DNA from 3 places in the Variovorax sp. VRV01 genome. Region 3 is predicted to be linked to each of the others. Evidence: predicted binding sites of a transcription regulator. Region 3 holds the regulator's gene; each other region holds the start of a gene.
The links. Region 3 encodes sigma-54, which starts transcription at its own class of promoters, with help from an activator protein. Its sites were predicted from a motif close to TGGCANGNAANCTGCTTT; they were not measured.
Positions count from the first base shown of each region.

Region 1: the regulator sigma-54 is predicted to act here: its motif matches at 1,176-1,193, upstream of IB278_RS19495 (pilin).
Region 2: the regulator sigma-54 is predicted to act here: its motif matches at 1,193-1,210, upstream of IB278_RS32625 (PQQ-dependent methanol/ethanol family dehydrogenase).

Region 1 covers NZ_JACVBS010000010.1:224,448-226,712, forward strand. The annotation lists gene IB278_RS19485 (CHASE2 domain-containing protein) at 1-207, shown strand, start outside; gene IB278_RS19490 (3',5'-cyclic-nucleotide phosphodiesterase) at 243-1,046, shown strand; gene IB278_RS19495 (pilin) at 1,250-1,756, shown strand; gene IB278_RS19500 (PglL family O-oligosaccharyltransferase) at 1,830-2,265, shown strand, end outside.
Region 2 covers NZ_JACVBS010000034.1:27,802-30,066, reverse strand. The annotation lists gene IB278_RS32625 (PQQ-dependent methanol/ethanol family dehydrogenase) at 1-1,124, opposite strand, end outside; gene IB278_RS32620 (PepSY-associated TM helix domain-containing protein) at 1,369-2,265, opposite strand, start outside.
Region 3 covers NZ_JACVBS010000005.1:278,054-280,318, forward strand. The annotation lists gene lptB (LPS export ABC transporter ATP-binding protein) at 1-199, shown strand, start outside; gene IB278_RS11620 (RNA polymerase factor sigma-54) at 217-1,809, shown strand; gene IB278_RS11625 (phospholipase D family protein) at 1,820-2,265, shown strand, end outside.

The sequences.
Region 1 (2,265 bases), on a different contig from region 3:
CAATCCGCCCAGCTGCAGCGCTGGGCCGAAGTGCTTGCCGCCTACCGCCGCCAGGACTGGGCCGTGGGCCGGAACTTGCTGGATCCGCTCTTGGCCGCGGATGCCAAAAAAGTCCTTTACCAGCTCTACGCACAACGATTAGCCTCCATGGCGTTGCGGCCCCAGGACCCCGAATGGGACGGCGCAACCCGGTTCGAAACCAAATGACGGCAGCAGAAGACACAAGCAGAGGGGCTCTCACAATGCAGGTTCGCGTGCTGGGTTGCTCGGGCGCCATTGCCAAGGACTGCCGGACCACTTCGTTCCTGATCGACACCGACCTGCTCGTCGATGCGGGCACCGGCGTGGGCGACCTCACCCTCGAAGAAATGGCAGGCATCGACGACGTGGTGCTCACCCACAGCCACCTCGACCACATCGCCGCGCTGCCCCTCATGCTCGACGCCGTGGCCGGCCGCCGCACCCGCCCGCTGCGCGTGCACGCCCTGCGCGCCACCATCGAGGCGCTGCGCGCCCACGTGTTCAACAACGTCATCTGGCCCGACTTCGAAAGCATTCCCAGCCCCGAGGCGCCCTTCGTGAGCTTTCACGACATTGCGGTGGGCCAGGTGCTGCAACTGGGCACCGCCGCCCCCAAGCGCATCGAGGTGCTGCCGGCCGTGCACACCGTGCCCGCCTGCGGCTTTGCCGTGAGCCGCGCCGAGGGCGGCGCCAACTGGGTCTTCACCGGGGACACCGAGCGCAACACCCCCTTCTGGGACCGCCTCAACGCCCTGGACGTGGCCATGCTCGTCATAGAAACGGCATTCAGCAACCGCGAGCAGGCCCTGGCGGAACGCAGCCTGCACCTGTCGCCCCGCGCGCTGGCCGACGAGCTGGCGCACATCGATCCGGCCAAGAAGTTTCCGATCTACATCACCCACACCAAGCCGGCGGAAACCGAAGAGATCATGTGGCAGATCGAGGACCTGGCCGGGCATCAGGTGGCGGGGTTGGCGCAGCGGGATATCCGATGGCTGAAGGCGGATGGGGTGCTGACGTTTTGAGTCGGACGCGCTGGGTTTGCTGACAAATTTGTCACGACTCGTAGCATCTAAGCGCTGTTTTTGTCACTCGGTGTAACTTTAGTCGGTACAAAGTACTCGGTTTCGCCGTAGCAGGACCTCAGGATGGCGTGGCACAGATGCTGCGGAAGTTGCTGCGCTCCGGGCTTGGTTCCCGGGCTCTACAAACCAACCTGGAGTTTTGAATGAACCGTCGTTCTATCGCACGCAATGTGCAAAAGGGTTTCACCCTTATCGAATTGATGATCGTTGTGGCGATCATTGGTATTTTGGCTGCTGTGGCTCTTCCGGCTTATCAGGACTACACGGTTCGTGCAAAGGTCTCGGAAATCGTGTTGGCAGCATCTTCTTGCCGCACCACCGTTACGGAAGCTGTCCAGTCGACCTCCGCAACGACTCTTACGGCCGCAATGTTTCCTTGCGATGGAGGGGCCGCTTCCGGAGCAACTGTTTCCAAATACGTGAAAAGCATCGCAGTTGCTGCTGATGGCATGGTTACCGTGACATCGCAGGGAATTACGCAGTTGACCGCTGGTTCTGCCGATGTCCTTACTCTCCGTCCGCTTAGCGCCGCAGCTACTGCACTGACCACCAGTGACGCCGGTAAGACGATCTTCGCTTGGAGGTGTGGTGCTTCCGCGGACGGTACCACAATTCCTCCTAAATACCTGCCAGGTTCCTGCCGCGGTTAATTCTGTCTAGAACTCTAAAACGCTCCCGAGGGAGCGTTTTTTTTTAGGTTTTACAAAATCAAAAGAGCGCACGATGTATTTCTTGGGTTTTATGCTGGCGCTCGGTCTTTTGATTCCAGATCATTTTTTTCCATGGCCTGCTTTTAGACACGATGTTGCGGTCGGAGTGGGCTTCTCCGTATTAATCTTTGGCACTGCGTGGAGGCAAATCAGCCTTCCAAAGGCCGCACTTTTTCTTGTTCTACTTTCCTTTGTCCCATTGCTACAAGCAATGGCTGGAGAGGTCGTGTTTTGGGGCGATGGCTGGGTCTCATGGCTATATATATTAGGCGCCGCCCTGACAATGATTTCTGCAGCGAACTTGATGAACGAATCTACGCTCGAAAATCCTCTCCACGAACTGCAACCGATAGTGATTGCTTTGGTAATTGCGGCTGTCATTTCGGTAGGTATTTCACTCGCACAGTGGTTTAGGCTAGATGTCGAATTTGTCTCTCCCCCATTGGATG
Region 2 (2,265 bases), on a different contig from region 3:
GTCTTCAGGTCGATGCCGTCGGCCCAGGTCGTCTTCCTCACGAAGGGAAAGGCATTCAGCAGCTGGCCGGTGGTGGCGTCGTTCACGTAGAAGTAGCCGTTGCGGTCGGCCTTGCCGCCCACGCGCCGGCCGTCCATGTCGAAGGTGACGAACTCGTTCACGCCGTCGAAGTCCCAGCTGTCGCTGGGCGTGTTCTGGTAGTGCCACTTGATCTGGCCGGTCTTCACGTCGATGGCCACGGTCGAGCACGAGAACAGGTTGTCGCCCTTGCGCAGGTGGCTGTTCCACGGCGCCGGGTTGCCGGTGCCGAAGTAGGCCAGGCCGGTCTTGGGATCGAAGGTGCCGCCCAGCCAGGTGGCGGCGCCGCCGGTCTTCCAGAGGTCGCCCGGCCAGCTCTTGTTGACGGTGCCCGAGACGCCCGCCTCCTTCTTGTTGCCGTCGTTGTCGTAGGTGTAGCCCATGTGGCCTTCCACCGTGGGGCGCGACCACACCATGCTGCCCGTTTTGGCGTCGCGCGCCTCGACGCGGCCGACGATGCCGAACTCGCCGCCCGACACCCCCGTGAGGATCAGGCCGTTGGCGATGATCGGCGCCGCGGTGGCCGAGTAGCCGGCCGCGTAGTCGTCGATCTTCTCCTTCCAGACCACGTTGCCGGTGTTCTGGTCGAGCGCCACCAGCTGCGCATCGAGCGTGGCGAAGATCACCAGGTTGTCGTACAGCGCCGCGCCGCGGTTGACCACGTCGCAGCACGGCATGATGCCCTCGGGCAGGCGGTGCTCGTACTTCCACAGCTTCTTGCCGGTGGTGGCGTCGAGCGCGTAGATGCGCGAGTACGAGGCGGTGACGAACATCTTGCCGTTGTGGATCACGGGCTGCGCCTCCTGGCCGCGCTGCTTCTCCCCGCCGAAGGAGAAGGCCCATGCCGGCGCGAGCCGGGACACGGTGCCGGTGTTGACCTGCTTCAGCGGCGAGTAGCGCTGGCCCTGGGTATTGACCCCCCAGGTCAGGACGTTGCCGTTCGCCGTGGCTTCGGACTGGATCATCTTGTCCGTGACTTGCGCGCCGGCGCCGCCGGCCGCGGCCAGGCCGATGGCCATGAGCGCGTTCAAGAGCTTCAATTGCATGGGATGTCTCCTCGTGGGTGTGGATAGCGGCTCGGGCGTGCCACGCGGGCATGCCTTCACGGGAGTCAAGGGCAATCTCCATGCCACGCGCGATGCAGCCTTCCAGGGGCTCTTTCGCGCATCGCGCGGGCTGCCGGCCGCGGGTTTTCCCGCTGCATTGCTACAAGGTCGAACAGCGCGCGGGCCGGCACCGTTGCATCCCGGCGCAGTGGTCGGGCCGTGCAACGGGTCGCTGCGGCAGGTGCTAGGTGCCAGCCCGGCGCGCGGTCTTCATCGCCATCGCGGCAAGCAGCGCAGCCGTTGCCAGCAGCGCAAGCTCGATTCCCGCGAACACCCAGTCCGCCGCGCGGATGCTGGCGAACAGGTGGCGGCCGCCGGCGCACATGTTCCACAGCGGCAGCGCCGCGCACAGCACGGCGGCGGTGCCGAACTGCTCCGTCCATGCGCGCCGGACCGGCCTCGCGCCCGCGTGAAAGAGCATCAGCGCCCACACCGCGAAGAACAGGTGGATCTCCCACTCGCGGCGATCCGTGGCATCCACCGGCAGCAGCCGGTTGCCCCAGAGAAACGCCGCCATCGCCGCGGGAAGCCCCGCAATGGCCGCGACGTTGAGCCGCTCCACGAGCCGGCGGCCGGCCGGCGCGCGTTCGGGATCGGCCCGCTTGGCGCGCCGCTTGACGGCCCACAGCACGAGCCCCGTTGCCACCATGGCCGCACCGGCCAGGCTCGCGATGAAGTACAGCCAGCGCACCGTGGTGCCGGCAAAGCGCGCCATGTGCAGGCCGTAGAGCACGCCGCGGGTTTCGGCGGCGGGGCCCGAGTGGTCCTTGACCTGCCGCAACGATCCCTGCGGACCTTCGAACGCCAGGTAGCGCGGGCTGACGGACACGCGCGATGCCTCGCTGCGCACGAGCTTCACGCGCGATGCGGCGTCGCCCGGGTGGTCGACGACCAGGCGCGCCACGCTGCCGATGCCCCAGCGCCGCTCGGCCTCGCGCACCATCGCGCCCACATCGGGCAGCGGTGCGGCCGTGCCGCGCGGCGTGCCCGGCGGCATGAGCGCCGTCATTTCAGCGCGCAGCGACTGGCGCGCCTGCGCCGCATCGGGCGCGCTGTCCAGGCCCCAGGGCATGTACAGCGT
Region 3 (2,265 bases):
CCAGCGGATCATCAGCTTCCTGAAGGAGCGCGGCATCGGCGTGCTCATCACCGACCACAACGTGCGTGAGACGCTGGGCATCTGCGATCACGCGTTCATCATCAGCGACGGGCATGTGCTGGCACAAGGCACACCCTCGGAGATCGTCGACAACGCCGAAGTACGCAGGGTGTACCTCGGCGAGCACTTCCGGATGTAAGGGAGGAGTCGGTCTCCATGAAGCAAGGGCTGTCCCTTCGCGTTTCGCAGCACCTGGCGCTCACGCCCCAGCTGCAGCAGTCGATCCGGCTGCTGCAGCTGTCCACGCTCGAACTGAGCCAGGAGGTGGAGCAGATGCTGGACGAGAACCCGTTCCTCGAACGCACCGCGGAAGAAGCGGCGCGCGAGGAGTTCGGGCTCGACGCCATCGACACGCCGGTGCCGCGCGACGAAGCCGGTGAAGCCGCCGAGGGCGAATTCGCCTCGGCCCCGGCCAGCAGCGCAACCACCACTTCGAGCGAAACCTCCTCGGCAGCCGAGGCCGACGTACCCGCCGCCGACGCCACCGAGCGCGAGCCCGACTGGGAAGGCGACGGCACCGTCGACATGGCGCCCGACGACAGCGAATGGGGCAGCGACGCCCCCGCGCGCCAGAACAACCTGGGCGACGACGAACGCGCCGACGCCACCGAGCTCGCGCGCAGCCAGGAGTCGCTGCAGTCCTTCCTGCACCGGCAGGCGCTGAGCCTGCGGCTCAACGAGAACGACAGCGCCGCGCTGCGCTTCCTGATCGAATCGCTCAACGACGACGGCTACCTCGAAGACTCCCTGCCGGCGCTGGCCTCGGGCCTCGCGGGCGACGACAACGACCAGTTCGACGAATTGGTGCACCACTTCCAGGTGGCGCTCGGCCTGCTGCAAAGCCTGGAGCCGGCCGGCGTCGGCGCGCGCGACCTGGGCGAATGCCTGTGCATCCAGCTGCGCGCGCTGGCCAGCGAAAGCGAGACCGAAGAGCAGGCCCTGGTGCGCAAGACCGCCATCGCGATCTGCAAGCAGCCGATGGAGCTGCTCGCGCGGCGCGATTTCAAGCGCCTGGCCACGCTCACGCGCACCAACGAAGAGGTGGTGCGCTCGGCGCTGCAGATCATCTCGCGTCTGGAGCCCAAGCCGGGCCGCCGCTTCGTCGACGTCGAGCGCAACATCGTGATTCCCGACGTGATCGTCACCAAGATCGGCCGCGGCACCAATGCCAAGTTCCGCGTCATGCTCAACCCCGAGGTGATGCCGCGGCTGCGCGTGCACGACATCTATGCCGGCGCGCTCAAGTCGCACAAGGGCGAGGGCAGCCAGGCGCTGTCGCAGCGGCTGCAGGAGGCGCGCTGGTTCATCAAGAACATCCAGCAGCGCTTCGACACCATCCTGCGCGTGAGCAACGCCATCGTCGAGCGGCAGAAGAGCTTCTTCGTGCACGGCGAGCTCGCAATGCGGCCCTTGGTGCTGCGCGAGATCGCCGACGAACTCGGCCTGCACGAATCGACCATCTCGCGCGTGACCACGGCCAAGTACATGGCCACGCCTTTCGGCACGGTCGAGCTCAAGTACTTCTTCGGCTCGGCGCTCGGCACCGAGACCGGCGGCAATGCGTCGAGCACCGCGGTGCGCGCGCTGATCAAGCAGTTCGTGAGCTCCGAGAGCATCAAGAAACCGCTGTCCGACAGCCAGATCTCCGAAATGCTCAAGGAGCAGGGCATCGAGTGCGCACGCCGCACCGTGGCCAAGTATCGCGAGGCCTTGCGCATCGCGCCCGCCAACCTTCGCAAGGCCCTGTAGAAAGCCGCCGATGGCCCGCCGCCTGCTGTCGCGCTGTGGGCTCGCGGTCTTTGCCATGCTGGCGGCGCTGCTCGTCGCCGGCTGCGCCACCCTGCCCGACGAGGCACCGCGCCCGCCCACCAAGGCCATGGCCGCGTCGGCCGACACCGCGCTCGGCAAGATCGCGCTGGCCTCGCAGCCCGACCCGGACCTGAGCGGCTTTCGCCTGATGCCGGGCGGCGACTTCGCCTTCGACACCCGCATCCAGCTCGCGCGGCGCGCCCAGCGCACGCTCGACGTGCAGTACTACCAGATCGAGAACGACGAGACCGGCCGCTACCTGCTGCGCACGCTGCGCGATGCGGCCCGGCGCGGCGTGCGCGTGCGGCTCCTGATGGACGATCTCTACACCTCGGGCGAGGACGAACTGCTGCTCGGCCTGGCCGCCACGCCGAATGTCGAGCTGCGCCTGTTCAA